2 regions of the Pandoraea sp. NPDC090278 genome follow, and region 2 is predicted to be linked to the other one. Evidence: predicted binding sites of a transcription regulator. Region 2 holds the regulator's gene; the other holds the start of a gene.
What was found. Region 2 encodes FliA, which starts transcription of late flagellar genes. Its sites were predicted from a motif close to CTAAAGTTTNNNNNNNNNNNGCCGNTA; they were not measured.
Positions count from the first base shown of each region.

Region 1 (15,950 bases), on a different contig from region 2:
CTCGCTGGCGATGCTTCGGACTGGGTGGCCAACAGGCACCCGCCGCCAGGAAATTCGCCGATGACCGGTCAGGATTTACCCAGCTTGCTTCCGGGCTTGCTGCCACGCCTCTGGGCGTTCGCCTTGCGCATTACGGGCGATCGCCATGATGCCGAGGATCTTGTGCAACGCGCTTGCGTGCACGCGTTGGAGCGCGTGCACCAGTGGCAGCCGGGATCCTCGGCGTTGAGCTGGATGTTCAGCATCGTGCATACGACGTGGATCAACGAGATCCGCGCGCGGCGCGTTCGCTCGCGCGGCAGTCTGGCGTGGGACGAAGCCGACGTCGATGCGATTCCCGATTTTCAGGCATCCACGCCCGAAGAACTGGCCAGTTGTCATCAGGTCTTCGGTGCAGTCGATCGTCTGCCCGAAGCGCAGCGTCTCGTGCTGCTGCTCGTGGCGGTGGAGGGTATGAGTTATCAGGAGGCGGCAGAAGTGCTCGACGTGCCCATCGGCACGGTCATGAGCCGTCTGTCACGCGCACGCCGTACTATCGGCGACCAGTTTCGTAACCCCGAGGGGCAACCCCGCACGGCAGAGCACACCCTTCGTGGTGGCGCGGCCGCTGGCGCACGTGAGGAGGACGCGTGATGAACGAAGACGATATCCGCCTGCTCGCTTACGTCGACGACGCGCTGCCTCCTGCGGAGCGTGCGGAAGTGGAAGCGGCCATTGCCGCGTCGCCCGAACTGGCCGACGCGGTTGCGTCGTTGCGGGCCTCGCGTCTGCCGTATCGCGAGACGTTCGCGGCGCAAGTGATTCCGCCGGTGCCGCAGAGCCTGAGCGCCGGTCTCGACGCACTCCTGCGCGAGCACGCGCAACGTCAGGCCTCGCCGCCCACTCAGGATGTTCAACAGGACACTCACGCGCCTGACACCGTCAAATCGACGGCACCGGCGACGCCCGTGCGTGTCGACACGACGCACAACGTGCCCGCCGCCAACGATGCGCCTGCCGGACGACGCGTGCGTCCGTGGTGGCTCGCGGCGGCCTTCGCGGCCGGTGTCGCGGCGACTGCCATTACGCTGCCGTTGATGTCGGGCGTGCTGAATCGCTCGGGTGCGGGGGGCTTCATGACCGCTTCTGTCACACCTGCGCCCGCACCGGGTCGGACATGGGTGCGTGCCGCTGCCGAATACCAGCAGTTGTATGCGCGGGACACGGTGGCATCGATTCACGTCGACGACAGCGACACTGAGCGCACCGTCAGCGAGATCCATCAGAACGACAAGCTCGACATCAGCGTTCCCGACCTGCGCTCGCAGGGCCTGACGTTCAAGCGCGTGCAGCGTCTGCGCTGGCAGGACCGTGCGTTGGTGCAGATGGTGTATCTCCCTGCGACGGGTGATCCTGTGGCGCTGTGTGTGGTGCGCGATACGCGTCCCGATCAGAGCGTGGCGGAACAGCAGATCGACAAAATGGGTGTGGTGACGTGGCGCAAGGGACAGATCGGCTACGCGCTCATCGGGGCGCCGGGGTCGACGGATCTCAAGGCAGTCGCGAAAGCGCTGGCAGAGGGTCCCGTCGCACCGCTTTACGGCATGTTGATGCTGCCGGACCCAACGTTGCTGCAGTCGCCGCATAAGGCTTCGTAACGACTGTCGTCCGTCGTTCACACGTCGTACCAAAACAAACGCCCTCGAATCCGAGGGCGTTTGTCATTGCGGGACAGCGATTGCGATTACGCTTGCGCGAGCGCGCCATCGCGAAGTCGCCACAGGCCGAGCGGGTTGCGCTCCTGCAAGGCTTCGGGCAGCAACGCATCCGGCAGATCCTGATAGCAGACAGGACGCAGGAAACGATCGATGGCCGATGCACCCACCGAGGTGAACATCGCGTTCGACGTTGCCGGGAACGGGCCGCCGTGCACCATCGCGTGACACACCTCGACGCCGGTTGGGAAACCGTTGGCGAGAATGCGTCCGGCGCGACGCTCCAGACTCGGCAGCAGACGACGCGCGTTAGCAGTGTCGCCAGCGTCGAGTTGCAGCGTGGCCGTCAACTGACCTTCCAGACGTTCCGTGATGGCGATCATCTCGTCGACGGTGTTGCAAGCAATCACGACCGACGCAGGCCCGAACATTTCATCGTGCAGCGCCAGGGTGGCGAGAAATTCGGCGGCCGTCGTGCGGAAGAGGGCCGCCTGACCCTGGCATGCGCCGCCCGCCTGACCACGCGCGACGAGCGTCACGTTCGGTTCGTCGGTCAGACGCGCGACACCCTTGTCGTACGCCTGATGAATGCCCGGCGTGAGCATGGTGCCTGCGGCCTTGGCCGTCAGCGCATCGGAGGCCGTCTGGCAGAAGCGTTCGAGCGCGTCGCCCGCGAGGCCTAACACCAGCCCCGGGTTCGTGCAGAACTGACCGACGCCCATCGTCAGCGAATCGACGAAACCCTTAGCGATGGCATCACCGCGTGCAGCCAGTGCTTCGGGCAACAGGTACACCGGATTGATGCTGCTCATCTCGGCATACACGGGAATCGGCACCGCGCGCGACTGTGCGATGCGTTGCAGTGCGAGACCACCGTTACGCGAGCCGGTGAAGCCGACGGCTGCAATCGCGGGATGCGCCACCAGCGCCTCGCCCACGGCACGCTCGCCGACGAGCAGCGAGAACACGCCTTCCGGCAGATCGAGCTTCTGCACGGCCGAACGAACGGCGCGTGCCACGAGTTCCGACGTCCCCAAATGCGCGGAGTGCGCCTTCACGATCACCGGGCAACCGGCTGCGAATGCCGACGCCGTATCGCCCCCCGCGACGGAGAACGCCAGCGGGAAGTTGCTCGCGCCGAACACCGCCACCGGACCGAGGCCGATCTTCGCCAGACGCAGGTCGCTGCGCGGTAGCGGTTCGCGTGCCGGTTGTGCGGGGTCGATGGTGGCGTCGAGAAAGTGTCCGTCGCGCACCACGCGGGAGAACATCCGCAACTGACCGACAGTGCGTCCGCGCTCGCCTTGCAGACGCGCCACGGGCAGGCCGGTCTCTGCGTGGCCACGTTCGATGAGGGCGTCGCCCAGATCGAGGATGGCCTGCGCGACCGCTTCCAGAAACTCGGCGCGCTTCGCTAGCGGCAATGCGCGAAACGGATCGAAGGCAGCACGCGCCAGTTCGCACGCTCGCTCGACGTCCTGCACGGTGCCTGCGCCGAACGACGGCGTCAGGCGCTCGCCACGCGACGGGTCGAACGCTTCGAGCGTTCCCGCACTGCCGCGCACGTCGGCGCGGCCGATCAACATCTCACCGGTGATCTGCATGCGGGGCCCCTTAGCCTTCGACCTTCTTGATGAGCGCGTCGAGCGCGGCGAGTTCGTCCGGCAGCAGGTCGGTCAGCGGTGCGCGCACCGGACCGGCGTCGCGACCGACGAGCTTGGCGCCCGCCTTGACGATGCTCACGGCGTATCCCGCGCGACGGTTGCGAATCTCCAGGTACGGCAGGAAGAACACGTCGAGCAGGTGGCCGATGGTCTCCTGATCGTTGTTGCACACGGCGCGATAGAACTTCATCGCCGTCTTCGGAATGAAGTTGAACACGGCCGACGAGTACACCGGCACGCCCAGCGCGCGGTAGGCGGCGGCATAGACTTCAGCCGTCGGCAGGCCACCCAGATACGAGAAGCGATCGCCCATGCGGCGACGGATCTGCACCATGCGCTCGATGTCGCCCACACCGTCCTTGAAACCGATCAGGTTCGGGCAGTTCTCGGCCAGACGCTCAAGTTGGTCTGCGCCGAGCTTCGAGTTCGCGCGGTTGTAGACGATCACGCCGATGTTCACAGCCTTGCAGACCTGTTCGACGTGCGCGGCGATGCCGTCGAGGCTGGCTTCCGTCAGATAGTGCGGCATGAGCAGCACACCCTTCGCGCCCAGATGCTCGGCTTCCTTTGCGTACTCGATGGCCAGACGGGTCGGGCCGCCTGCGCCCGCGAGGATCGGCACCTTGCCCGCACACGTGTCGACGGCCGTCTTGATCACGGCGCTGTAATCCTGCGGCGTGAGCGAGAAGAATTCGCCCGTGCCGCCAGCGGCGAAGAGCGCCGTCGCGCCGAACGGCGCGAGCCACTCCAGACGCTCGGCGTAGCCGCGTGCGTTGAAGTCGCCGTTCGCGTCGAAGTCGGTCACGGGGAAAGACAACAAGCCGTCCGAGACGATTTGCTTGAGTTCTTGAGGTGCAGTCATTTCAAGAGTTCCTGTCGGCTGATGAGCCGGATTCGATGAATAAAGAAGGCGCTCAACCAGCGCTCGGCGCTGAGTTATATGTCATCGTATAACATGTGATGAGACCGGACAAGAGGCTGACCCGTCGAATGGCAGTGGGATAAACCCGCAAAAGGCGTGGGAAGGGTTTTTCCCGATTCGCGTAGAGGCCCGTAAAGCCACGCATGGCTGGGGTTCTAGATGTATGATGACACATAAGTGACGGGTGGTTGAGCGAACATCAACGACCGCCCGTGGTTTTTGTGTCATGGCCCGGGTGACGCGACAGATCGCAGGTGTCGAGAAAGGCGAACGTCGTGAAACGCGGGGCTGGCGGGATGAGATGGGAGGGGTGAGGGACATGGCAGCAACGCAGGAGACGGCCGTCGGGAAAGACGCGCCGCGCTACATTCGGATGCAGGCGGAGGACAACGTCGCCATCGTGGTGAACGACGGCGGCTTGCCCGCGGGTAGTCGGTTCGCGGACGGACTCACGCTCATCGATGCTGTGCCCCAGGGCCACAAGGTGGCGCTGATCGATCTGGCCGCAGGGGCTGCGGTGGTTCGCTACGGCGTGGTCATCGGCTACGCGGCGCGCGATCTGAGCGCAGGCAGTTGGGTCAACGAGCGGAACATCGCGATGCCCGAAGCGCCATCGCTCGACCGTCTGCCGATCAGCACACGTGTGCCTGACGAATTGCCGCCGCTCGACGGCTTCACGTTCAAGGGCTATCGCAATGCCGATGGCTCGGTCGGTACGCGCAACATTCTTGCCATCACGACCACGGTGCAGTGCGTGGCAGGCGTGGTGGAGTTCGCCGTCAAGCGCATCAAGGAGACGTTGCTACCGCAGTATCCGAACGTCGACGACGTCGTGGCGCTGGAGCATACGTATGGCTGCGGCGTGGCCATCGACGCACCGGACGCCATCGTCCCGATCCGTACGCTGCGCAACATCTCCACCAATCCCAACTTTGGCGGCGAAGTGATGGTCGTGAGTCTTGGCTGCGAGAAGCTGCAGCCGGAGCGTCTGCTCCCGGCAGGCAGCATTCCGATCGGGAGCGCCGATGCCGATGGGAAACCCGACACCGTCTGTCTTCAGGACGATGCGCACGTCGGCTTTCTGTCGATGATCGATTCGATCCTGACGACGGCGCGTGCGCATCTTGAGCGGCTCAATGCGCGTCAGCGTGAGACTGTGCCCGCGTCGGAGCTGATCGTCGGTGTGCAGTGCGGTGGCAGCGACGCGTTCTCCGGTGTAACGGCCAACCCGGCCGTGGGCTTCGCGACCGATCTGCTCGTGCGCGCGGGCGCGACGGTCATGTTCTCCGAAGTCACCGAAGTGCGCGACGGCATTGACCAACTGACCTCACGCGCGGCCACGCCGGAAGTGGCCGAAGCAATGATTCGCGAGATGGCGTGGTACGACGCGTATCTGGAGCGTGGGCGCGTCGACCGCAGCGCCAACACCACGCCGGGGAATAAGCGCGGCGGGTTGTCCAACATCGTCGAGAAGGCGATGGGGTCGATTGTGAAGTCGGGCAGCGGGCCGATTCACGGCGTGATTTCCCCGGGCGCGAAGCTCGACCGCGAACACCAGCGCGGGCTGATTTACGCTGCGACGCCCGCGAGCGATTTCATCTGCGGCACGTTGCAACTGGCCGCGGGCATCAACTTGCATGTGTTCACAACCGGGCGTGGGACGCCTTACGGACTCGCCGAGGTGCCCGTCATCAAGGTGGCGACGCGCTCGGATCTGGCGCGTCGCTGGCACGATCTCATGGATGTGGACGCCGGACGCATCGCCACGGGCGAGGCCACCATCGAAGACGTGGGCTGGCAATTGTTCCACCTGATGCTGGCCGTCGCCAGCGGTGAAAAAACGTGGGCCGAGCGATGGGGGCTGCACAACGCGCTCACGTTGTTCAACCCAGCGCCGGTGACCTGAAACCGGCGCGTCGATGTGCGAGTGTGAGGCTCAGAGTTCGGCTTGCGTTTGCGCGAGTCCGAATTCGAGCATGGCGGGCACGAAGCAGTGATTGAGCGTGTCGCGTCGCGACAGCTTCGTGAGGACATAGCGGCGAAACGGCGTGAGCGTGCCCCAGTTGCCGACGTCCGGCGCCAGCAGGTCGGCCATCTCGCATTGCTTGAGCAATCCCGGCGGCAGGGCGTTCATGTCCTGCCATGCCGTGGGCGCGGCGTCGACACTGCGCTCGACGGCCTGCCCGAGATGATCGCGAGCGATCTCGTCCAGACGCGCCGCAAAATCCTCATCGCCCGGCACGCACGACGCGAGCGTCTCGCGGGCTTCCTGCGGCAAGCGCTGCCAGTCCGCCAGCGACAGATGCTGGCCGTTACGATCCAGATTGAAGCGAATCGCCATCGTGATGTATTTGAGGTTTTCGCAGGCTTCAATTTCGAAAACAAACATCGGCAGACGCTGGTAAAGGTGCATGGCTGTCACTCCTCGTGTGGCGACGTATCGCATGCGGCCGATTGTACTCGCGCCCCGAGGGAGATTGCGGACGGGGTGCGCGCTTGACGATGCGGCATGGCGACGCATCGACGCGGAGGATCTGGCCAATGGGGTACCGCTTTCGGCGTCCCTCTTGAGGGCGTTGTCTTTCCAAAAGTGCCAATTGTTCTTGGGAAAACTCTCAAAAGCACTCGGGCGAACGCTGAAAAATTCAATCGTTTTGCACGACGTCTCGTAGCACGGAAAGGCTGTCTTAGAGCGGCCGCCCAGCGATTTCGGACAGTTCACATCGCCAGCAATGTGAAGCGTCCTAGAGATTCGGTTCTTTCCCAAGGCCGTCCGGATTTCCTAAGGTAGGCGTTCTGCCGATCCATTCTCGATCCACCCCCGACAGGAGCCGACATGCCACCCCGTACGTCTAATGCGTCGCCGATGCCTTTCCCATTTCTTCCCGTGGTCCTGGAGTCGCCTAAGGCGTCACCGTCGCACGGCTCCGCGGCGTCGCCCGAGGTGTCGGAGCCTGCGAGCCGTGCCAGTGCGGTACGCAACAAGCCGCGAACGAGCCGTCGCCCGGCGGTGGTCGAGGCCGCGCAGCCGCCGGGTATGGGCGGCGACGGCGGCTGCCCGCTGAGGGTGGAGGTGGTGCGCAGCGTCGCGCCCGAATGTCTGACATTGCTTGGGGCCATCGTCCGATGAGCGCCGTTGCAACTCACGCGGTGTCACACGCGCAAGGCGATGTTGGCACAGAGATGTCGGTGTCGGCGGGTGGTGCGGTGTGGGTCATCGCCTCGCCGCACGCGCAATGGAAGTGTGCGCCGGACGCTGTGACTGTGTCGTCCTATGAAGTGTCGTGCACGCTGCACGAGGCGCCCGTCGACACGGCGCTGTGGCTCGAACGCATGAAGCATGGCGTGTTGTTGGCGCAAGCGCCGGTGCCCGGGACATGGCTGGCGACGCTTGTGGACGAAGCGCTAGTGCATGTGTTGCCTGCAACACCTCGCGGTAGTCAGGACATCGTGCCCGCGTTCGGGCAGATCTGCGACGCATGGGTGCGGGGCATCTTCGCGGCACCGTTCTGGACGCGGTTCCTCGCAGGCGAGTCGAGTGACATTCAGGTGCTGGCGTTTCTCGCACAGCTTTACCATCGCGCGGCGGGGGCTGACGTCCACAATCGCATTGCGGTGGAGCGTTGCACCGACGCGGCGCTGCGGCCGCTGCTGCTGCGTCAGTACCGAGAGCAGCGCGGTCAGTCGACGATGCTGGCCGCAGGGCTGTTGCGCTGCGGCCCGGCGGCACGTACGTTTCTGGACAGCGGTGCCTTCGACGCGACGCATGTGCTGATCGACTTCATCATCGGCGCGGCGGGCGATATGCCCGCTTATGTCGGATGTTGTGCGTTGTGTCAGGCGCCCGCAACGGTGCGCGCGGCCAGCGAGATCGAAGCGCAGTTCGAGGCGCTCGCGCAGCGCTACCCGTCGGCGGCCGATGGCTTCGCGGCTGTTTGCGCCCATGCCCGGCATGACGCGAGCGTATGCGGCGGCACCGCGCTGCTCACGCAATGGGTGGAAGACGCGGGCGAGCCGGACGTGCCGTCGCGTTTGCGGATGTTGCGTGGCGCGTATGGCGTTGCGGCGGCGTACCGGGTGATGTTCGACGCGTTGCATCGGCTCGATGAAGAACTCTGACGAGCGAAGGGTTGTGCAGTCCTGACGTCGGCGAGCAACGCATGCCCCCGATTGGGGCATGTCACTCGTATAATGGCGTCCCAACGGCGGGGGCGGTTGCGGCTCCATGCCGTCCGCCCCCGGACCATGACAACCCAACTCGCCTACCTCGCCGCGCTCGGTGCCGCCCTTTGCTGGGCTTGCAGCGGCATGATCGCCATCACGCCTGTCCGTCAGGCCGGTTCGTTCCCCTTCAATTACGCCCGCATGCTGCTGGTCTTCGCGATGCTGCTGTTCGCACTCGCGGTGCTGCGCGGCTGGCCGTCGCTGTCGCTTGAGCAGTGGTTGCGGCTCACGGCGTCGGGGTTGATCGGCATTCTCGTGGGCGACACGATTCTCTACACCTCGCTCGGACGGCTCGGGCCGCGACGCAACTCCATCGTCTTCGCAACCAATGCGCCGATGACGGCCGTGCTCGGTTACTTCTGGTTAGGTGAGGCGCTGGGCTGGCGAGCGGTCGCGGGCGTTGCGCTGGTGACGGCCGGGGTGGCGCTTGCGATTGCCTTCGGCGGCCGTCGCGAGGATGCGCACCACTGGGAGTCGGTGCGCGGCGACGTGCGCGTGGGTGTCGCCATCGGGTTGACGGCGGCGCTGTGCCACTCGATCGGGACGCTCATCGCCAAGCCCGTGATGGCGGCGGGCGTGGATCCTGTGGGGGCGTCGGCGGTGCGCGTGGGCGTGTCGGCGCTCGGGCTGACGATCCTTGCGGCGCGACGCGGGCGAGGCATCTTCTCGGACTTTACGCCGGGCACGCTGGCGCTCACGGCCGCGTCCGGCTTCGTCGGCGTGGCCGTTGGCATGACGTTGCTGCTGTACGGCATGGGGCATGGCAACACGGGCGTCATCGCGACGCTTTCGGCGACCACGCCGGTGATGGTGTTGCCGCTGCTGTGGATTCGCACCCGGCAGCGTCCGGCAGCGGGCGCCTGGTGGGGCGCGCTGATCGCCAGCGCCGGGGTGGCGCTGATCTTTAACCGATGATGTCGATGGCGAGCGCCAGAAGCGCCTGAAACGCCTTAGCGTGGGACGGGCGTGACAGGCGTTTGCAGGGCGTCGGCGCTCTGGTGCGACGCTTCGGTGCCGAGCGTGGGCACCTGAATGTCTTGCACCGGCGCAGGGCGCGGCACGCTCGGCGTGAGCAGACGTCGTAACCAGGCGGCGATGCGCTCGAAGATGCCCGGATCGTCGTTGAACAATTCGGGGCGCAGCACGCCCAGATACTCCAGAATCTGATCCGCTTCCTGAGCACCGACCGAGCCATAAATGACGGCGAGATCGAGCAGCGCACGCAGCTCACCCAGCTTTTCGCGGGCTTGCAGCGAGCGGGCGGTCTCAACAGCGCGCTTGGCTTCGAACACACGTTCGCGCAGCACCGACGCGGTGCGCCATGCGGGCGTCTGCAACGTGGCCTCCAGCGTTCGCAGGTCCTGCGCCGACGTCACGATCTGACCGGCGAGCGATTCCACGATGCGCTCCTCACCCTTCGCTTCCTTCACGATGCCTTCGGCCCAGCGGCTGGCCTGACGCGCCATGTCTTCGCGCGACCATTCCGGGCGCGAGACGAAATAGAACCCGTGCTGACGTGCCTGATTCAGGATGATCGAGACGACGTCCGGAAACTGCTTGTCGAACGTGCGTTTAGCCCACGCGTAGTGGCCGCCCGCGAGCAGTTGGGCGACGGCGGCTTCGGTGAGCGGCACGGTGCTGTCGAGCAGGCGGGCGCGCAGGAAGTCGTCGAAGGGCGGCGGCGTGAAATGGCGGTCGACGGCAGCGGAGATGCGCACAAAGGCGTCGAAATCCTTTTGCAGGTCGGCCAGCGCGCTGTCGGAGAGCGTAAGGGCGATGCGGCTCATCGTGACCGGCTCCCGGTCGCGGCGATAGCGAGTCCGTCCCACGCGAGCGAAGTCGCGTCGGCCGGTCGAGTGTCGGTGCGAGTGCCCGTGTGAGTGAGGCGGGCCACAGGCGGAGCCGCCGGAGCCCGTGCCACGTGCATCCCCATTGCGCGTGAAGTCATGTGCAGCGATACGTATCAACGGTGCGCTGCGGTCATGGCCGTGCGCTGTGAGATGGGCTGTCCCGCCGGACGTTTGTCACGTCCATGGCGGGCAGCATGAGTCTGCATGCATCAACGGCGCAACGGCGTAAAAACTTTAGCCTCCGGGGCGCATTTTCTTTCAACGCCTTGTGGAGACGGCCCTCGGATCACTCGCCGTTGGCGGCGCGCAGCAGGTAGACGGCGAAGCGCGAGCGGGCGTCGAGCCAGACGCGCTCGATATCCCAGCCTGCGGAGTTCGCCAGTGCGCGGAACTCCGTCTGTCCATATTTGTAGGAGTTCTCAGTATGGATCGACTCGCCTGCCGAGAAATCGAAGCGATGGCCGAGGACGGTGGCCGAGAATGCGCGCTGTGCGACCAGATGCATCTCGATGCGGCTGGCCTTCGCGTTGAAGCGGGCTTCGTGACGGAAGGCTTCCAGCGGCAAATCGCCGTCGAGTTCGCGGTTGATGCGCACGAGCACGTTCAGATCGAATTGCGCGGTCACCCCGCGCGCGTCGTCGTAGGCGGGCAACAGCACGGCCGGATCCTTGCACGCGTCCACGCCGACGACCATGCGCCGGTGCGGCCCGAGCATCTTGCCGACATGTGCGAGGAAGGCGGCCGCCTGTCCGGGCGCGAAGTTGCCGATCGTCGAACCGGGGAAGAAGCCGAGGCGCGGCCCTTGCGTGTTCTGCAACTGCGGCGGGAGGTGGAACGGGCGGGTGAAGTCGGCACGCACCGGCAGCATCGGAATGCCGGGGCAGCGACGCGCGAGTGTGGCGACGGCGTCGTCCAGAAAGTCGTCGGCAATGTCGACGGGGACGTACGCGCGTGGGGTCACGAGGGCGTCGAGCAACAGCGGTGTCTTACGGCTCGATCCACTACCGAACTCCACGACGACGGCGTTCGGTCCGACGACATCGGCAATGGCGGCGGAGCACTCGCCGAGCAGGGCGGTTTCGGTGCGCGTCTGGTAGTACTCGTCGAGGCCGGTGATCTCTTCGAAGAGTTCGCTGCCGCGCTGATCGTAGAGCCAGACGCTGGGCAGGGTCTTCGGCGTGTGGCCGAGACCGGCCAGCACGTCGGTGGCAAAGGCGTTTTCCGGCAATGACGGGCAAACGAACGCCGTGGCTTGTTGGGATTGCGTAGCTTGCAACATCAGCGGTCCTCCGCGAGCCTCAGGCCGCAGAACTGCCAGCGCTGATGCGGGTAGAAGAAATTACGGTACGTAGCGCGTGCGTGTCCCGGCGGCGTGGCGAGCGATCCGCCGCGCAGCACGAACTGTCCGCACATGAACTTGCCGTTGTACTCGCCGACGGCTCCCGATGCCGTCCGGAATCCCGGGTACGCGACGTATGGACTGGCCGTCCATTGCCATACCGGGCCAAAGCGCTGCTCCATCGTGGGTTGCATGGGTGACGATGGACTGCCTGTGCCGCTCGCCGCCACCTCCCATTCTTGTTCTGTCGGCAGACGCTTGCCCGCCCAGCGCGCGAAGGCGTCCGCTTCGAAATAGCTCACGTGTTGCACGGGCGCATCGTCGTCGACGGGCTGCATGCCTGCGAGCGTCATCGACTGCCATTCGCCGTCGTGCAGCTCCCAGTAAAGCGGATGTCCCCAGCCTTCGCGTTGCACCGTTGCCCAGCCATCGGAGAGCCAGAGCCCGGCCATGCGGTAGCCGCCGTCTTCGATGAAGTCGCGCCATTCGCCGTTTGTCACTACACGCGACGCAATCGCAAACGGTCGGACCAAAACGTCGTGCGCGGGCGTCTCGCAATCGAAGGCGAAGTGACCGCCCGAGCGGCTGTTGTCACCGGGATGTCCGATGCTGTGTTGTCCACCGCCATGCTCGATCCATTGCAGCGGTGCACTCGCGCGAAGCGCGGCCGATGGCGGGCGATGGGCGGGACGCAACGGATTCTGCGCGAAGAGATGCAGCAGGTCGGTGTGCATCAACTCCTGATGCTGCTCTTCGTGGTGCAGGCCGAGCGTGATGAGCGCGACGGTGTCGGGCGCGAGATCGGGCTGTTGCAATAGCGCGTGCATGGCAGCGTCAACGTGGCGGCGATAAGCGAGCACTTCGTCGAGCGTGGGGCGCGTGAGCAGCCCGCGCTGCGGACGCGGATGACGCGGACCGGCGGCTTCGTAATACGAGTTGAAGAGGTAGGCGAAGCGGGGATCGTAGGGGCGGTAGCGTCGCCCGGGCGCATCGTTCGCGTCGCTCAGCAGAAACGTCTCGAAAAACCACGTTGTGTGGGCCAGATGCCACTTGATCGGGCTCGCGTCCGGCATCGACTGCACGGTGGCGTCGGCGTCCGAGAGACCTTGCGCGAAGGCGACGGACGCGGCTCGCACGGCGTCGAAGCGAGCATGCAGGGACGTGATGGGCGACGTGGCGGGCGACATGAGCGGTGAGGCCGTCGCCGCATTGGCAGACGGCCCATCGCGAGCGGTCCGCGAGGGGGAGACGTTGGGGGAGGTGCCTGAGGGCGCCTCGGCTTGCGACGTACAACAGGGGACGGTCATAGGAAATACCCGGGGACACACCGTGTTGTGAAACGTGCTGCCTATTGTAGACCCGTTGCCGGGGCGTCATGTACCCCCAGTTTGGGGCCAGTATGTGACGGTTCGTAACGACGGTTGACGCTGGCGGCCGTCTTCCCCCGCCGCCTTGTCCTACAAGCCTGAGCGGTGTGGCAGACGATGCCTACATCAACCAGCCGGTGAGGCCGAGCAGGCTGCCAGCGGCGATGAGCCACAGCGGATTCCAGCGGGTGCGCAGGGTGATGACGACCGCGACGAGCGTCACGAGTCCGCGCGCCACGTTGATGTCGACTTCCCGGGCGAGCAGCGCGCTGCTGGCGGCGAGCAGGCCGACGGTGATCGGCGCGAGCCCGGCGCGTACGGCGCGGACCCAGGGCGACTGTTCGTGACGGTCCACCCATCCGCCGACCAGATACGCGAGGAGAGAACTCGGGGCGCATTTGGCGAGTGTGGCGGTGAATGCGCCGGGCAGTCCCGCGGCTTGCAGGCCGATCAGGGTGACCGCCATGCCGTTGGGGCCGGGCGCGGCCTGTGCGAGCGAGAAGAAGGTGACGAACTGGGCATCGGTAATCCAGTGGCGAGTGTCGACGGCGTAGCGATGGATGTCGGCGAGCGTGACGTTGGTGCCACCGACGGCCAGCAGCGACCAAAGTGAGCCATGCAGGAACAGATCGATGAGCGTGGTCATGAGGGTCAGGGCGTAGCGTCGCCTTGATGACGCTACTGGTCGAGCTTGTCGAGCCGTTCAAGTCGGTAGGCGCTCAGGATCGCGCAGGGGCCGAGCACGCCGAGGACCAGTAACAGGGGCAGCCCGAAAACGAAACTCCCGAGGAAGGTCGCGGCGGCGAACGCGAGCGTTGTCCAGTGGCGCTTCAACCCGGCGAGCAGACGGACCGACGTCGCGATCACGAGACCCGTTGCCGCAGGCATCAGGCCGGAGAGCAGGTGCTGGACGAGGGGTGTCTGTCCCCACTTGGCGTAGGCGAAGCCGATCAGGATGATGACGATGGTCGGGCAGAAGTAAAGCCCTGCGACGGCAGCGGCTGCCCCTCGGGGGCCGCGAAAGCGACGGCCGAGGACGGTGGCGATATTGGCGACGTTGGGGCCGGGCAGGAGTTGCGCGAGCGGGAGCAGTTCAGCGAATTCCCGGTCGGTGAGCCAGCGGCGCTGGTCAACGACCATCCGGCGCGCCCAGGGCAGGACACCGCCGAAGCCTGTCGCGCCGACGGTGCCGAATGCGAGCGCGAGGTCCCAGCAGGTAGGGTGTTCGGTGGGGTTGGGGGAGGTGGGGCCGGGGGCTGGCGACGCGGGGTGTGATGCGTCGGAAGGCGGGGAAGCGTGGGATGTCACGATTGTCCGTTGCCGGGGGGATGGTTGTGGCCTTGAAGGGGGCCGTGGAGTTCGTGTTCGAGGCGCACGACTTCCTGAGCGACGAGGGCGATGGCGTTACGGATTTCCATGAGCGCGGTGTAGAGGGCTTGCGCGTTCTGGGGGGAATGCATGGCGACGTCGCGGGCGGCGGTTTCGATGGCGTCGAGCGACAGGGCGATGCGGTCGAGATTCTCCAGCATGGGGCGATCTCCGTTGACGCGCACAGTGCGTGCATACCCCCATGATACCCAACTGACGTATCTCGGTGGGGGATGTTAGAATGCGTGCCCTTGCCGGGGTGATGAAATTGGTAAACATAGCGGACTTAAAATCCGCCGCCTTCGGGCTTGCCGGTTCAAGTCCGGTCCCCGGTACCACTAAGGCTTCGAGCCACATCAAGCCAGACACAGTAATCCCTATCGTTTCAGGGGCTTGTGTTGGATGTTCCGTTTCAGTAGCTGTGCAATAGCGTAGTAAAAGGTAGCCCAAGAAAGCTATTTTTGCGTCTCAGTGCACCAGATTTGCACCGAAATTTGCACCAAAAATTTCACGAATTCTCAACTGCCTGACGCCAGATGAAAGTCCTAACGCTCCTCGTCCCGAATGGGGCAGCGAGGCTCCTTTCGAAGGTATTCGATGGCGAGCAGTTCGACGTTCAAAGTCCTTTGCCTTGTGCGCAGGCGCTCGCTCAGTTGCAAATGCTCACTGAATGGCGTTCTGACAAAAGCTCGCTGATGGGCTCTGTGAATACCGACACTATCGAGTTGCGCATCCCGCATGTCTTCATGCGAGGAAATGGTACGCGGTTCCGAGGGCGCTTACTGACAAGTGACGAGGGGTCGTTACTTGTTGGATCGTTTATATCTTCAGCTTATAGCCGCTTCATTACCGCAATAGTCTTAGTAATGGTGGGCGTCATGCTGTTCGGTGGACTGTTAGGTGGCCTCTATCAAGCTGTTGCACAAGCATCTAGTCTGCTCAATGCATTGACGGTCATCGGATTCCTGCTGGTATGGGGAGCAGGCGTATGTCTGATGGGTTGGCTCGTGGTGTGGAATGGCGCACCGGCTCGCAAAGATGTTCTAGTGATCTCGACAGCCATCCGGCATGCGCTGCAAGAACGCCGGACGTAGTTCACGTGTGCGGCCAGGAGGCGCGACTGACTGAAGTCGGCCAAGATCAGCCGTTCGACATCAATGCATGAATCGTCGACAATCATGTCCTGCGCTTCGCCGTATTACGAGAATCGTAAATGACTATGCCCGAAAGAGCGATGCATTGGGAGTCGTTAGCTGAAGTGGATTTCCCGTGCCCAGATCTCGAATTTCAGTTCAATACACGCGATGAACTCCGAGTCGTGATGCGCTTTTCGCTACTGGATACTGGCTCCGAACCGCAGAAGCCGGACTTGGAGCTATGCTTTTCGGGCGTCATAGGGCTCCGGTGGACAGAGGAGTTTCACGGCTCTGTCATCCAACCATCGGTGCGATTAAGGCCCAAGTGCCAAGAGAGAGCATGGAGTCAATGGGTCCTCCCGGCAGTCATCATCGAGAATTCTGCG
Region 1 is NZ_JBIVYJ010000006.1:87,158-103,107, reverse strand. Features, by position in the region: gene ACIQWO_RS21045 (RNA polymerase sigma factor) at 61-633, shown strand; gene ACIQWO_RS21040 (anti-sigma factor family protein) at 633-1,637, shown strand; gene ACIQWO_RS21035 (aldehyde dehydrogenase (NADP(+))) at 1,724-3,298, opposite strand; gene kdgD (5-dehydro-4-deoxyglucarate dehydratase) at 3,309-4,220, opposite strand; gene garD (galactarate dehydratase) at 4,600-6,186, shown strand; gene ACIQWO_RS21020 (nitrate reductase associated protein) at 6,217-6,693, opposite strand; gene ACIQWO_RS21015 (hypothetical protein) at 7,147-7,410, shown strand; gene ACIQWO_RS21010 (hypothetical protein) at 7,377-8,399, shown strand; gene ACIQWO_RS21005 (DMT family transporter) at 8,526-9,419, shown strand; gene ACIQWO_RS21000 (DUF4088 family protein) at 9,455-10,291, opposite strand; gene egtD (L-histidine N(alpha)-methyltransferase) at 10,641-11,633, opposite strand; gene egtB (ergothioneine biosynthesis protein EgtB) at 11,633-12,880, opposite strand; gene ACIQWO_RS20985 (chromate transporter) at 13,182-13,706, opposite strand; gene ACIQWO_RS20980 (chromate transporter) at 13,739-14,368, opposite strand; gene ACIQWO_RS20975 (hypothetical protein) at 14,365-14,589, opposite strand; tRNA gene ACIQWO_RS20970 (tRNA-Leu) at 14,682-14,766, shown strand; gene ACIQWO_RS20965 (hypothetical protein) at 14,965-15,522, shown strand.
Region 1: ACIQWO_RS21000 (DUF4088 family protein) is a predicted target of FliA. The motif match lies at 10,565-10,591, and genes of this name have one in related genera.

Region 2 (15,950 bases):
GATTGACGTTGCTGGTCTCGATCCAGCCGGCGACCACCACGACATTCGGATCGACCTGCGCCGGTGCGTTGTTGCCCATGCGGAACAGTCCGTCGTCACCACGCACAAGGTTGCCCTCGGGCGGGTTGACCAGCTTCAACTGGCCCATCACGGCGATGGAGTTGGGCGGATCGCCCTGCCCCAGTGCCGAGATCGTGCCGTCGGTGCCCACGGTCACGGCAGCGCCCGGCGGCACGGCGGCCGGACCGGCGTCGGTCATGACCGGCAGGCCATGCAACGTGATCTGGCCGTCGGCCGTCATTTCGAGGTTGCCGCCACGGGTGTAGGCTTCGCGGCCCTGCGCATCACGCACCGCCAGCCAGCCCTGCCCCTGAATGGCCACGTCGAGCGCACGGCCCGTTTGCTGCATCGCGCCGGGCGTGAAGTCGGTGCCCGGCGTGGACGTCGTCACAAACGTACGCGTGCCGGTCGAGCCGTCGGCACCGCGCACCGGCGCCTGACGGAACGCCGAGAGCTGGGCGCGGAAGCCCGGCGTCGAGACGTTCGCCAGATTGTTGGCGGTGGTCGACTGCTGCTCCATCGCCTGCTTCGCGCCGGTCATGGCGATATAGATCAGACGATCCATCGACGCCCCTCCTGCAAGTTACGCATACGCGCCGCTCCGTGTCTTACAGGTTGACCATCGTCTGCATCAACTGGTCTTCCGTCTTGATCGTCTGCGCGTTCGCCTGATAGTTGCGTTGCGCGGTGATCATGTGGACCAGTTCGGCCGTCAGGTCGACGTTCGACGCTTCGACGGCACCGGCTTGCAGCTTGCCGAGGTTGGTGCCGCCCGGCACGCCCACGATGGGGATGCCCGATGCGGCCGATTCCGACCAGAGGTTGTTACCCAGCGGGATCAGGCCGTTCACGTTGTTGAAGTTCGCGAGTGCGACCTGGCCGAGCACCATCGATTGCGTGTTCGAGTACGTACCGACGATGGTGCCGTCGGCGTTGAACGTGAAGCCGGTCAGGCGACCCGACGAGTAACCGTCCTGCGTCAGCGTGTTCGGCGTGTAGCTGTTACCGAACTGCGTGGTGCCGGTCAGATTCAGCGTGAGGTTGCCCTGCGCCGCGCCGTTGCCGTAGGTGATCGTCGGCAGCGTGATCGGGCCGGTCACGGCCGCGCCGGTCGAGTCCGTCTGCGAAACCAGGCTACCCGACGAGTTGAACGTCAGCGTGCCGATCGGGCCCGCGCCGACTTGCGTCGTGCCGTCGACCGAGGCGTACACGGTCCACGTGGCGTTGTTGGTCGTCGCGTTGACGCTCGTCTTCTTGAAGTACAGGTTGACGTCGTGCGAATTGCCCAGCGAGTCGTAGACCTTGAGCGACGTGGCGTTGGTGTACGAGTTCGGGTCGGTAATCGAGAACGGCGTGGTGTTCGCGGCGCTGCGCGAGTCGAGGTTGAACTGACCCGTGATCTTCTTGGTGGCCGTCGGGGCCAGATCGCCCGTCGGGATCTGCAGATCGACCGGCGAGACACTGTTGATGATGCCGTTCGGGCCAGCCAGATAACCGGTCAAGTGATCGCCGTTCGAGTCGACGATGTAACCGTTCTTGTCGAGCGAGAACTGGCCGTTACGCGTGTAGGCGATGGTGCCGTTGTTCGACACGCGGAAGAAGCCGTTGCCGGAGATCGCCAAGTCGAGCTGGCGGTTCGTGACGGTGATGTCGCCCTGCGTGAACTGCTGCGCGATGGCGGCCACACGCGTACCGATACCGACGGTGTTGTTGCCTGCGCCGAACAGCGAGTTGGCGTAGATGTCGGCGAACTGTGCCTGACCCTGCTTGAAGCCGACGGTGGCCGCGTTGGCAACGTTGTTGCCGATGACGTCCAGGTCCTTGGAGGCGGCGTTCAGGCCGCTCAATCCGGTCGAAAAGGCCATGGTGTTACTCCTGAAATTCGGTTGTCGACGACGGGTATCGCGACGAATACGGTTCGAAAAGAGTTAAGCGCTTACGAATCAGAGCTACGGATCAGAGAATTTCGCGAACGTCGGAGAGCTTGATGTTCGAGCCCGTGCCCACGTTGAGCAGCGGCGAGCCGGTCGTGCTGGCGACCACGCTTTGCACCTGCGCATACGAGAGCAGCGTCGGCGTCACGGCCTTGCCGTTGGCTGTGGCCGTCACGCTCAGCGTGTACTTGCCGTCGGCCACCGCGTTACCGGCGTCGTCCTTGGCGTCCCACGTCAGGGCCTGCACACCGGCATCGAGCGCGCCCGCGTTGACGGTGCGGATCGTCTTGCCGGTGCTGTCCTTGATCTCGATCTTGACGGTGTCGGCGTCGCTCGGCAGTTCGAAGCCGAACGGCGTGGCCGTCTTCGTGACGGTACCGTCGGTGGCCGTGGTGCTGCCCACGCCGATGTTGGTGCCCGGGATCAGCACGCCCTTGCCGACCAGTGCCGCGGCTTGCAGGCTCTGGGTCGAGTTGAGCTGCGACGTCACCGACGAGAGCGTGGTGTTCAGCTGCGTGATGCCCGAGACCGTGCTGATCTGCGCGAGCTGCGACGTGACCTGCGAGTTGTCCATCGGGTTGAGCGGATCCTGGTTGTTCATCTGGGCGACGAGCAACTTCAGGAAGCTGTTTTGCAGATCGTCCGCGCTACCCGCCGACGACTTCGAGCTGCTGCTGTTCGCAGTGCCGTTGATCGAGTCGAGGAAGTTCTGCGAAAAGTTCGCGGCGTTCGACGTATTGATGCTGGCCATTTCTTCTGGTCTCCGCGCGGCCCCTTACTGGCCGACCGTGAGGGTTTTGAGCATGAGTGTCTTGGCGGTGTTGAGCGCTTCGACGTTGGCTTGGTACGAGCGGGAAGCGGAGATCATGTTGACCATCTCTTCCACCGGATTCACGTTGGGCATGGTGACGTAGCCCTGTGCGTTCGCGGCCGGGTTCTTCGGGTCGTACACGGTCTTGAGCGGCGACGGGTCTTCCACCACGCCGGCGACCTTCACGCCACCGACATCGGTGCCCGTGACCGGATTGACCTGAAACACAACCTGCTTGGCGCGGTACGGCTGGCCGTCCGGGCCGGTCACCGATTCGGCGTTGGCCAGGTTGCTGGCCGTCACGTTCATGCGCTGCGACTGCGCAGTCATGGCCGAGCCGGCGACGTCGAAGATGCTCATGAGTGGCATGGCGCTTACCCTTGACTGGTGATGGCGGCCAGCATCGTCTTGATCTGGCTGCTCAGGACCGTGAGGCCCGTCTGATAATGCACGGCGTTATCGGCGAAGTTCACACGCTCGGCGTCGAGTTCGACGGTGTTGCCGTCAACGCTTTGCTGATACGGCACACGGTAGAGCAGCTCCGGGCCGCCCATCGGCGGTGCCGTCGTCACACCGCGCCCGGCGATGTGGCGCGAGGACGTGCGCGAGAGCGACACGCTCGACTCAGTGGCGAGCTGCTGCTGCGCGCCACGCTCGACCGCCTGATTCAACGCGTTATTGAAATCGACGTCGCGCGACTTGTACCCCGGCGTATCCGCATTGGCGATATTCGACGAGATCACCTCCTGGCGGTAGGCGCGCATAGACAGCGCCTGCTGGGAGAATCGCAATGCCGCGTCCAGTTTGTCCATGATCTCGTCTCGCCCGATGCTTGCCTTGATGCTGGGTACTTGGGTAATGCTCAAGAAACTTGTCCGTGCTGCACGTTCTGGCTGCTGGGCCTGCTCAGTCATTTGCTGCGCCGACTGGCGGCCATCGCGCGGTGCGCAGACGGGGTGCCCTGCCCGGTCCGGAAAAAATAGGGACCTTTTGGCATGCTTCGCATCGTATGCGTACCCCCCGGGATTCAATCGGAGGAATAGGAAGGAGATTGACCGCCATTTCGAGCCATGCCCCGTGACGCGACATCTCTAGAATGGCTTCCTGACGGCATCGGGCGGGGTTCGCCCCCCAGGCACAGGGACACTGCCCGGTGTCGTCGGCTTCGCAACGCGCAAGCCGTTCAGGCAAGGAGAGTGAGCATGGCAGGCAAATTCGGCGACCCATTCGCCAATGCCCCGCGCACGTACGACGTGCAGCGGTCCGGCCAGCGCTCGTCCGCAAAAATGTCCCCGAACTTTCAAATACTTACGAGTGCGCGCCGTGGCTTGATGGCCGCGATGTTTGCGACCGTAAGCATGGCTGGACTCGTGACGTCTGCGCAGGCTGCGACGGGTGCGAACCCCGGCGTCGCCACCGATCCCGCCGCTCAGAACCTCGGAAATACGCTCGGACCCAGCGCCATCGTCATCCCCGGCAACAATGCCGCCGCAGGCGGTGTCGCGTCGAACGTGCCGAACATGGTGCGCCCCGCGACCGCGAACGCGCCCGTCCAGACGCAGCAGGCACCGGTCGCTGTCGCAGCGCCTGTGCAACCCCAGGCATCCCAATTCCAGAACACGCAGGTGATCCGGCAGACTGCCGAGCGATTCCTGCGTGAGCAGACCACCGGCTTGCCGGGTCAGGTCAACATCACCGTGGGCGAATCGGTCTCGGACCGCATGCCTGCTTGCGCGGCGCTTGAGCCGTTCCTGCCGCCGGGTGCGCGCCTTTGGGGCACGACCAGCGTTGGCGTGCGGTGTGCAGGGGAGCGTCCGTGGACGCTGTATCTGCAAGCGCGTGTGAGCATCAACGCCACGTATTTCGTCGCGGCACGTCAGATTAATCCGGGCGAGGCCATCGGGCCGACGGATCTGTCGCCGCGTCAGGGCGATCTCACGCTGTTGCCGCGTACGGTCGCGACCGATGCCGGTCAGATCGTCGGGACGGTGGCCGTGAACCGGATTACCTCGGGGCTGCCGATCCGCTCCGACCTGCTGCGCAGTGCGATTGCCGTCCAGCAGGGACAAACCGTGCGCGTGGTCTCGCGGGGTTCGGGTTTTGAAGTGAGCACGGAAGGTCAGGTGCTCACACGTGCCAGTGCGGGCGATCCCGTGCAGGTGCGCACGCGTGCCGGACAAGTCGTCAGCGGCACCGTGAAGTCGGGAAAAAATGGCAACGTCGAAGTCGAAGTTGCGCTGTAAGAATCAGGAAGAAAGCGATGAAAGTAACCGCTTACTTACGTTAAGTATTCGCTGAAATCACCCGGGCACTTGAACTGGTAACAGGATGTTACTTGCCTAAAGTTATGGCGGATAATGCCGTTACACAGGCAGGTTTCTGGGGAAAGCACATGAAAATCCAACTACCCGCCAATTCGTTGAACGAGGTCGGCGGTAGCAAGGCGACGACCGATCGCACGACGGCTGGCGCTGTAAATACCGACGCTGCTGCGGCACCTGCTGCGAGTACCGGCGGTGCAAACGTGAGCACGAGCGCCTTGTCGTCGGAGATGCGTGCCTTGCAGGAAGCGCTGGCAGCGACCGGCACGGCCGACATCGACGTAGCGAAGGTTGCGGCGATCAAGACGGCGATCGCTAACGGCCAACTGTCTATTGATACCTCCAAGATTGCGGACGGTCTGATCTCGACCGCACGCGATTTGCTCTCTGCGCAATCGAAGTCATGACCACCGATGCCCTGCTGAACGCCCTGACTGCTGAGACTGCCGCTATTGGCACGTTTTCGACATTGCTCGGGGAAGAACAGCAGGCATTGGTCAACGGCACGCTCGACGCGTTGCCGGATCTGACCGAGCGCAAGACGCGCGCCGTGGCGGAGCTGTCCGCCCTGGGTCGCGAGCGCGATGCGCAGTTGAGCGCGTTGGGCTACTCGCCTGACGAAGCAGGTGCTACGGCAGCAGCAGCCGCCGATGCTAAGGTCGACACCGCGTGGAAGGCACTGCTTGCCGCCGCCGCCGAGGCGAAGCGCGCGAACGACACAAACGGCCTGCTCATCAACACCCGCCTGACGTACACCCAGCAAGCCCTGAACGTCCTCTACGGCCCGGGCAACAACACCCCGCTCTACGGCCCCGACGGCCGCACCACCCCGCGTTCGAGCGGAGGGAGTGTTACGGCTTAAGGCTGGCGCACTTCCGGGACCGCTTCACCGTTCGTCCGCATATCGTCGACGACTTCGCAGACCGTCTTCCGAATACCCTCCAGCGCTTCTTCCGGCGTTGCACTCAGCCAGGATAAGGCGGGAAACTCCGCGCATCGACCGACATGCTCGCCATCTTCCGACGACCAACTCAGGTAATAGGTGTAGTGATTCGTGTCCATGCTGGAATGGTGACAAGATCAGCACCATTCCTTCAAGCAGCCATTGTCCGAAAAATCTGTGGACGAATCCTCGGGCAATAAAAAACCCTCGAAGCGAAACGCTTTCGAGGGTTTTTTTGAGTCTTTCAATTCAATTCGCCGAAGTCCAAGCCTCCTCGCGCTGCGTCATGCGCAAGCGCGAAATCTCCTGGCTGCGCAACTGATAGACACGTGACTCGCCGACTTCAAGCACGGCGCCGATTTCGCGCAGGTTCAAACCCACTCGTAGTGCAAGGTCATCAGCAACTTCCTCGCTCGGGTAGACGGTCGATGGCGTGTACTCCCGCTCTACGTCGGCGAGCGCGCCGAGGTCGTCCTCCGTGTAGCGTCGAGCGAAGGCGTTGGACGGCGCTCGCTTGAGTGCCCGATACCGCAGCCGCCTGAGATCGGCTGGAAACACGTTCTCCCGCTGCACCTTCGGGCTCATCTGCGGGTGGACAGCGCTGCCGATCGAATTCTTCGAGCGCCGAATTGATTTGCGTCGTTTCCCATTGAAAGACTTGCTCCCACTCCAGTACCGTTCAGTCCCGTCAACGCAATTCGATGTACGTTTTCTACGTGAGGTGACATGACGCTCTATTACGCAGTAGTCGATGGCGATCCACTAACAAGTCATTCCAACAGTCGTGTTTTCGCTAGCGCCAGGCGATTCACGATTGAGGACGCCAGCGGTGCGCGCCGAGGAATTGTATTCATTGGCGATGCCGCATGGTGTGCTGCGTGCAAGGGTAAGGGCGTTGTGATCGGCGGCGCCAGCGTTAGCGATAGCAGGCGCATGAAGGACATGACGTCTGGGATGCGTCGGCAAGCGGTGAGCGGTGATTTAGTTCAGTGCGGCTGCGAGCGGCAGCCACGGCTTATTGCTGTTCACGGCCGTAGATTCAAAATATTTGATGAAGAGCGCGTGCGTGACTCAACATCGACAAAGCCGATGACTGAGGAGTCGATGCCTTTATCTCCACTCACCGCACCAATCGCGCAGGAATGCTACGAAGAAAAATTCGTCCTTCGTAACGCCGTTGGAGCACCAATGGCAGCGGCTCAATATGCGGTTCAGCGATCCAGCGGTGAAGTGGAGTACGGGGAGACCGACGAGCGCGGGCAAACGCACCTGCTCTCATCAGTTGCCGACGCGGAGTCAGTCACCTTTTACTTCGCGGGGTGAGTATGCCGGGCGAACAATTTCACGTAGGTCCGGATGGAACTCGATATCGGAAGGTTGCTACACGAACTACGACACCGAAGTCTGACTCCCGTGTCAAAGAGATAATCATCGACACTCAATATATTGAGGTCCTGATTTTTGATGGACGTCTGAAGAGCTATGGGTCGCAGTGGGGGCATGTGGCGATTGATGTCAATGGCGATACATACTCGCGATCTCAAAAGACCTACGCAATTGAGCCGCGAGAGCGGTACCTTGCGTCAAATCGCACCTATCGCGATGTCGTTGGATTGACGTTACGGTTATCTCCGGGAGAGATGGCGATTGTCAAAGCGGAGTTGGACCGTCGAGTCGACGCGACTCGACCATACAACTTGTTTACCGATAGTTGTTCGACCAATGTGGCCGATGTGCTGGAAATGATTGGCATACTTGCGCATGATCCCCGATTCTTCACTTTCGACTCGACCGCGACTGTAAGTCCCAAAGAGGTCTTGCTCGCAGTATCGCGCTCCAAGCGAGTGCACAAGCGGACCGAATATCCAAAATTCATTCCCATCCAATGACCATGTTGTATCGGCTGCTGCTGGTCACCACTTGCGTAACAATAATCATCATGGCCTGGAAATTGAATCAGCCGGCTCTCTGGGACGGAGCGTTTCCCACACGACGAGCGCTCATCACCACCGACATCCATTCTGGAGCCATGGTCAGGGAGTCCTTGCCAGGGCGTGTTCTTTTCCGGCTGACAAAAGGCGACGACTGTCTTTTCCTGTCTGGGCCTGATTGGGAGCGCCATGATGCAAAGGATCCATATATGGTTTTTGTGCCGGTTTTTTGTGTCGATAAGGGAGCGGGCTGGACATTGATACACGATTTGTTGGAAAACGAAGTACCTCTGAAATCCGGAAATTCGGCTGGAGCGAATAGAGAATAGCGAGAGCTCGATTCCCCTACGCCATGAAAATCCTGTTTTCCGCTGCAATTCTGGTCATTGTCGGGTTGTGCCTACACGCCTTTTCTCGGCCGCCGCAGGTGCGGTGGATAGCGCAAAGGGAAATGCACGCGTACGCGGACCGTGAAGCCATGTTCCAACGTCCGAGCACACCGACGTTCATAATCGCTCCGGGCGATGCTTGTTTTCCTATCGCGGATTACACGAAGGACTACCTGTACACCGAGGCGATATGTAATGGCATGTGAGGATGGTTTGAAGGGGGCGCGAGTGATTTCGTCGTGGAGCGAATCTAAGCAGAGCGGGATGAACGAGAAGAATCCCCATTGACGCATCGGAATGTTCTGAATCTCAACGAGTGACCTAGAATGCGACTCCGAATGCGTGGTGCCCTCGAAGTCGGATCGGTAATCTGGTTCCCGTCGCGCCCCAAACGCGACCGGGTTTGACGACCCGAACGATGTTTTCGGGCACACAGCCGCGATGTTTGCGGCTTTCGTGTGCGCCGTGCCACGCCTTTGCTTCAACGGGCGGGCCTGGATTGGGACACCTTCGGGTGTGCCGCCTAATCCGAATCATCAGCGGTTCGTCAACCTAGTCCAGTGCCCGCCCACCCCTGCGCAATGCAGCGGTTGGCGGGAATCTCAGATTGGCTAGTTAGAGGTGCCCCGCATGACGCTTCATCCTCCCGCAGTTTCCTTAGTCCACGCTTCCGTCGACAAACTCAACACACTCTCAGAGCGCATCCTGGCTCTTACTACCTGCACGACCACCGATGGCGGCAAGGAAATACCCCACCGCTTCCTGCTCGCGATTTTCGAAGAGCTTGGTGAAATGACCGTCGAACTCGTCTGTGAATGCCACAAGTTGAAGGTTGAATGCCTCGACGCCTAATCGTCTCCTAGCAGTTCATCTAACTCTGCCAACGGCATGGCCCCCCGAATGTTTCGGCTGCCTCCACAGCACCGCGCCACACCGCCATACGCGGCTTCCGGGCGTGAGGTTCCTCTGCTTTTCGTCTTCTAGAGGTCCTTGATTGCGAGGCCTTTCAGTTCAATTCGCCGAAGTCCACGCCTTCTCACGCAGCGTCGCGCGTAAGCGCGGGATCGCCTGGCTGTGCACCGGCACATGCGGGACTCGCTGACTTCGTTGCCCAGCTTAGGCACCCTCCGAAAGAGTGCTTCTGCGGTCGGACCCGACGACATCACCGGCACCCGCTCCAGTGAAGCGTGCCACGGCAAACGCGCACCGACCCACACCGTATCGTCCATTCAACACCTCTCGCTTGAGGGCAAACTCGCCACTCCCTCAACGCTATTGGACTTGATCGGAGGCACTATGAACGTTGATCACGAATTCGTCGTCATTCCGAACGTCATTAAGCAACAGGCCCGTATGCGCGCCTACGAAGTCACCTTCGATGTACCCGCATTTCGCACCAACGAACATCTTCATCCATCTGAACAGAATGTCGCTCGGCTGAAATTCAGATATCACCCGCGCAGGCAACTCGTCGAGTTCTTTTCGTTTCAGGAATACCTCTCCAGATACGCAGGACTCTCGATGACACTCGAACAGGCCTGTTGGTCGATTGTCGACGACTTTTTCGAGTCGTTAGAACCCATTCGATGTGACCTGATCATTCAAAACGAATTATCGGACAGCGCAAACGTCGCGATTCACGCTTCGCGTGGATGGATCGATGCGATCCAACTGACGGCCGGGTCAGTTTCTCCGCTCGAAAAGAAAATCGCGGCCCCCATCTGACATGACATCAATAAATGCCTCCGACGTCATTGGCATTGCGGGTGCGCTGACCGTAGTCGTTGCCTACTTTCTTAATCTGCACGGAACGCTCAGCACGACATCGTACAAATATTCGGCACTCAATCTGGCCGGATCGCTAATGATTGTTTACTCGCTGGTCTACCACCCGAATCCAGCCTCGATGCTGATTGAAGGTTTCTGGGCGTCGATCAGCCTGTACGGCTTGTACAAAGCGCATCGGAACAGGAGGACGAGGTGATGCGAAGGCGAATCCTTCTGGGCACGACTGGTAGCATCGGTGCGAAAGATACAATCCAACTCGTCGAGTTGCTAGCGTTGGCGCATGACGTCCAAGTCGTGGCCTCCACGCCGTCGCTAGCATTTTTCGATCTCGCCACAGCAAGACGAATGATTGACGTTCATACCGATGACGACGATTGGTATACATGGCACCAACGCGGCGATCAGATCCTGCACATCACGCTGAGAAACTGGGCGGATCTCTTCGTTATCGCCCCGTTAACGGCCAACACCCTGGGAAAGCTGGTGTCCGGCATTTGCGACAACCTGCTGACAACCACCTACCGGGCATGGCAAGCGAAATCAAAACCATTACTGGTGGCCCCCTCGATGAACAAATTTATGTGGGAGCACCCGCTAACGGGAAGGCAACTTGAGTTGCTTAAGTCTTGGGATGTTGGCGTGATACCGCCGAGAGAGAAGTGATTAGCAGGCGGGGATTTTGGCCCCGCCGCTATGGCGACTCCCGAGCAGATCGTCGAATCTGTCGAGAGCGCACTTTCGATACACAATGCGCCTTAATTCGCCGAAGTCCAAGCCTTCTCACGCAGCGTCGCGCGCAAGCGCGAAATCGCCTGGCTGTGCAACTGGCACACACGTGACTCGCTGACTTCGAGCACCGCGCCGATTTCGCGCAGGTTCAGACCCTGCTCGTAATACAGACTCATCAGCAACTTCTCGCGGTCGGGCAGACGGTCGATGGCATCCACCACGCCGCCGCGCAAACCTTCGTCGAGCAACATCGTCAACGGATCCGCACCCGGGTCCGCGCAAATGCGGTCGATGAACGGCTCTTCGTCCGCCGATTCGAAATCTTCGTAATAGATCAGCTGGCAGCCGTGCACATCCTGCAGCATCTGCTGATACTCGGTCAGCCCGATCGACATCTCGCCCGCAATCTCGCTCTCGGACGGCCCCCGCCCCAGCCGCTGCTCCAGTCGCTGCACTGCCTTCTCGATCTCGCGCGCCGTCTTGCGAATGCCGCGCGATGCCCAGTCCAGCTCGCGCAACTCGTCAAGCATCGCCCCGCGAATGCGCTGGCTCGCGTACGTTTCGAACTGCGCGCCCTGCGTCTCCTGATACCGGTTCGCCGCATCGAGCAGCCCCAGCATGCCAGCCTGAATCAGATCTTCCAATTCAACGCTCGCCGGCAGCTTCGCCATCAATTGCAGCGCCAGGCGGCGCACCAACGGCGCGTATTGGGTCAGCGTGTCGTTCGTGTCGACCTTCCCGCGCGCGGTATACATGTTTCCCTCCGCTTCCTCTCGACGCGTGCCGTGACGCTCAGGCCGTGTGCGCGCTCACCGCGCCCACGCCATGCGTCATCTCGGCACCGCGATCGCCGCCGCAATCGCCCACCTGACCGATCCCGGCACCCAACGCCGCCGGTCCCGTGTCCCGAATGGCCAACGGCCAATGCATCACCTGCGCCGCCAACTGACGGTAAGCCACCGCCGCCGGGGCCATCGGAAACGCATCGACCACGGTGCGCGTCAATTGCCGCGCCCGCACGACCTGACGGTCCGAGGGCACATGCCCGGCCAACTCCAGCGACACCGCCAGATAACGACTCGCCGTCGTGGCCAGATTGCGGCACACGACGCGTGCCTCCATATCCTCCGCCCGGTTCACCAACACCCGGAACTGTGCCAGCGCATATTCGTAATGCGCCTGTTTGATCCACGAGTACGCGCCCGTAATCGACGCCGGTTCACACCCGAGCACCACCAGCACGTCATGCGCATGCGCCGCCAACGGACTCAGCACACCACCGGCGTGCGTGCAGTCGACGATGACGACGTCCGGCTCACCAAGCGTCAGCACCGGCAGCGCCCGCTGCGGATCGATGCGCTCCGGATGACGGTGCGCCACCGGCACCAGCACCACGTTGTCGCGCGTGTGCACACGTACGGCTTCGGGCGCAATACGTCCCGCCAGCACGTCGTGGATGTCGCCACGCAACGGCAGACCGAGTGCAGGCGCTGCATGGCCGCTCTCGTCGGCCAGCACGACATCCTGACCGTGATGAGCCAGGGCACTGGCCAGATTCAACGCAACACTCGTCTGACCGGCTTCAGGCGCACTTCCTACCACCGCGACGATGCGCGTGGTATGGCGCGCCACCAGTCGGCGCAGCCCCTCAGCTTGATCGAGTACGAGTTTAACCAAAGCAGGCCTCGCCTGAAGGTTGTGCGGGCGCGAACATCCCGCTGTAGTTGGGATCGACCCCGCGCACCACTGCTGGCAAGTCTTCCTCTGACGGCACGAACGGCGAACCCGTCACCGGCGCAGACAACGCCGTGTCGATCAGGAACTCTCGGTCCGCCACGTGCAGGTTCTCCGGTACGCGCTGCCCCGTCGAGACGTAATGCACCGGCAGACGGTGACGGATCACCGTGTCGAGCACCGAACCCAGGTTGGTCGTCTCGTCGAGTTTCGTCAGAATACACCCGGCCAGGTCACCACCGCCCTCAGCGCTCGCGCTGCGATAGGCGTGCACCACTTCGTTGAGCGTGTCGCCGTGGCTCGTGGCGTTGAGCAACAGCAGACGCTGCACCGGCGTCTCCGCCCCACACAGCATCGCCACCTGCTCCGGCACCGTGCGGTCGCGCTGGCTCATGCCTACCGTGTCGATCAGCACCATGTGCTTGTTGCGCAGTTCGGTCAGGGCCAGACGCAGATCCGTCGCGTCCTTTACCGCATGCACCGTCACGCCCAGAATCTTGCCGTAGATGCGCAACTGCTCATGGCCGCCGATACGATAGCTGTCGGTCGTGAGCAGCGCGAGCTTCTCGGCGCCGTGACGCATCACGCAACGCGCCGCGAGCTTGGCCGTGGTCGTGGTCTTGCCCACGCCGGTCGGCCCCATGAGCGCATACACGCCGCCCCGGTCCATCAATTCGTCTTCGTTCGGCATGATGGGCAGATTGCGCTTGAGCGCGTTCTTCACCCAGTCCAGACCGTTCTCGCGGTCGCTGCCTTCCGGCAGATGCTCCAGCAGCGCCCGGCCGAGCTGGGCCGAGAAACCCGCCGCGAGCAACGTGCGCAGAATCTCGCCTTGTGCGGGCGAACGACGTTGCTTGTCGTTCCACACAAGACCCGCGACCTGCTCTTCGAGCAACCCGCGCATGCTTTGCAACTCGCCCATCATCGACTGCGCGAAAGCGCTGGTCGCGGCGATGTCGTTCGCGGCAGCGGCAGGACTCGCCACCGGCGCGACAGGTGCGGCAGAACGAGGACGCGGACGATGCGTCGGCATATCGCCACCGGCGAGCGCGTCCAGATCCTCTTCCGCCAACGCCACGATCTCGACGCCGTTGGCGACCGAGCGATTGGACAATACGACCGCGTCGGGTCCGATTTCCTCGCGAATCTGGCGCAGTGCGTCGCGGCACGTGCCCGCAAAGAATTTCCGAATCTTCACGCTTGACCTCCGATGAGTGCCGTCATTTTCACGTTACGGGTGTCTGGCACTTCCGCATACGACAAAACCTTGAGCTGCGGCAGGCTGCGGCGCAGGAAGCGCGAGAGCAGCGAACGCAGCGGATGTTGAACCAGCAATACCGACGGCAGACCCTGACGCTCCTGACGCGTCACGGCTGCCTGGGTTTCACGCAGCAGCGTATCGGCGAGGCCCGGCTCCAGACCGGTGCCGCCGCCGGCCGACAACGCCTGCGTGAGAATTCGTTCGAGATTGGCGTCGAGCCCCACCACTTCCAGATCGCCGCTGCCCGGGAACACGCTCTGCGTGATCGCACGGCCGAGCGACAGGCGCACCAGCGCCGTGAGGTCGTACGGATCCTGCACGCGTGCGCCATGCTCGGCGATGGTATCGATGATGGTGCGCATGTCGCGAATCGGCACCTGCTCTTCGAGCAGGTTCTGCAGCACCTTCTGCAGCGTGGTGAGCGCGATGGTCTTCGGCACCAGATCTTCGATGAGCTTCGGCGCGTCCTTGCCGATGCGCTCGATGAGCTGCTGCACTTCCTGACGTCCCAACAATTCGTGAGCGTGTGCGTTGATCAGGTGATTCAGGTGGGTCGCCACGACCGTACCGGCATCGACCACAGTGTAGCCGTACGCCTGCGCCTGATCGCGCTGGCCGACGTCGATCCACGTCGCAGGCAGACCGAAGGCCGGATCGCGCGTCGGTGTACCTTGCAGCGGCGCGCTGACCTGCCCCGGGTCGATGGCCAGCAGTTGGCCCGGGTACGCCTCGCCTTCACCGATGATCACGCCCTTGAGCGTGATGCGGTACTGGTTCGGGCGCAGCTCCAGATTGTCGCGGATGTGCACCACCGGTGCGAGGAAACCGATTTCCTGCGCGAACTTCTTGCGGATGCCCTTGATGCGCTTGAGCAGTTCGCCGTCCTGATTGCGGTCGACGAGCGGGATCAGGCGATAGCCGACTTCCAGCCCCAGCGGGTCGACCAGCGCCACGTCGTCCCACGATGCTTCGGCCACTTCGGGCGCTGCGGTCGCCGCGACCGGCGTCGGGCGCGTTGCCTGCACCTTGGCGGCAGCCGCCTTGCGGAACTGCCAGCGGGCCAGTGCACCCAGACCGATCGCGAGCAGCAGGAAAGCAAAGTGCGGCATGCCCGGGATCAGGCCCATCAAGCCCAGAATCGCGGCCGTGATGCCCAGCACCTGCGGGTTGTTGAAGAGTTGCGAGACGACCTGCTGGCCGACGTCTTCGTCCGTCGCCACACGCGACACCACCACACCGGCGGCCGTCGAGATCACCAGTGCCGGGATCTGCGCGACGAGACCGTCACCGATGGTCAGCAGCGTGTAGTTCTTGGCAGCGGTCGCGAGATCCAGATTGTGCTGGACCACGCCGACGATCAGCCCGCCGATGATGTTGATCAGCATGATCAACAGACCGGCGACCGCGTCGCCACGCACGAACTTGGACGCACCGTCCATCGAGCCGTAGAAGTCGGCTTCCTGCGCAATCACCTTACGACGGGTGCGCGCTTCCTCTTCCCCGATCAGGCCAGCGTTCAGGTCGGCGTCGATGGCCATCTGCTTACCTGGCATGGCGTCGAGGGTAAAACGTGCGCCCACTTCCGCGATACGCCCCGCGCCCTTCGTGATCACCATGAAGTTGATGACCACGAGGATGATGAACACCACGATACCGACGGCGTAGTTGCCACCCACCAGGAAGTGGCCGAACGCCTCGATCACCTTACCGGCAGCGTCCGGGCCGGTGTGGCCTTCGAGCAGCACCACGCGGGTGGACGCCACGTTCAGCGACAGACGCAGCAGCGTGGAGAACAGCAGCACGCTCGGGAATGCCGCGAAGTCGAGCGGCTTCTGCGTGTACATGGACACCAGCAGCACCATCACCGCGAGGGCGATGTTGAACGTGAACAACAGATCCAGGATGAACGGCGGCAGCGGGAGGATCATCATGCCCAGAATCATGATGATCAGCACCGGCGCGGCGAGCGACTTCAAGTTGCCGCCGAGGAGCAGTTGCGACGCACGCAATAGCTGGTTCGCGCGAGGGTTGAGGTTCATTCGTTACACT
Region 2 is NZ_JBIVYJ010000002.1:190,328-206,277, forward strand. Features, by position in the region: gene ACIQWO_RS09275 (flagellar basal body rod protein FlgF) at 1-625, opposite strand, end outside; gene flgE (flagellar hook protein FlgE) at 669-1,925, opposite strand; gene flgD (flagellar hook assembly protein FlgD) at 2,017-2,745, opposite strand; gene flgC (flagellar basal body rod protein FlgC) at 2,770-3,174, opposite strand; gene flgB (flagellar basal body rod protein FlgB) at 3,180-3,620, opposite strand; gene flgA (flagellar basal body P-ring formation chaperone FlgA) at 4,164-5,048, shown strand; gene flgM (flagellar biosynthesis anti-sigma factor FlgM) at 5,198-5,533, shown strand; gene ACIQWO_RS09310 (flagella synthesis protein FlgN) at 5,530-5,988, shown strand; gene ACIQWO_RS09315 (hypothetical protein) at 5,985-6,188, opposite strand; partial or broken gene ACIQWO_RS09320 (sigma factor-like helix-turn-helix DNA-binding protein) at 6,319-6,520, opposite strand; gene ACIQWO_RS09325 (hypothetical protein) at 6,796-7,392, shown strand; gene ACIQWO_RS09330 (hypothetical protein) at 9,020-9,241, shown strand; gene ACIQWO_RS09335 (hypothetical protein) at 9,686-10,114, shown strand; gene ACIQWO_RS09340 (flavoprotein) at 10,373-10,840, shown strand; gene ACIQWO_RS09345 (RNA polymerase sigma factor FliA) at 10,933-11,661, opposite strand; gene ACIQWO_RS09350 (MinD/ParA family protein) at 11,699-12,583, opposite strand; gene flhF (flagellar biosynthesis protein FlhF) at 12,576-13,838, opposite strand; gene flhA (flagellar biosynthesis protein FlhA) at 13,835-15,940, opposite strand; gene flhB (flagellar biosynthesis protein FlhB) at 15,944-15,950, opposite strand, start outside.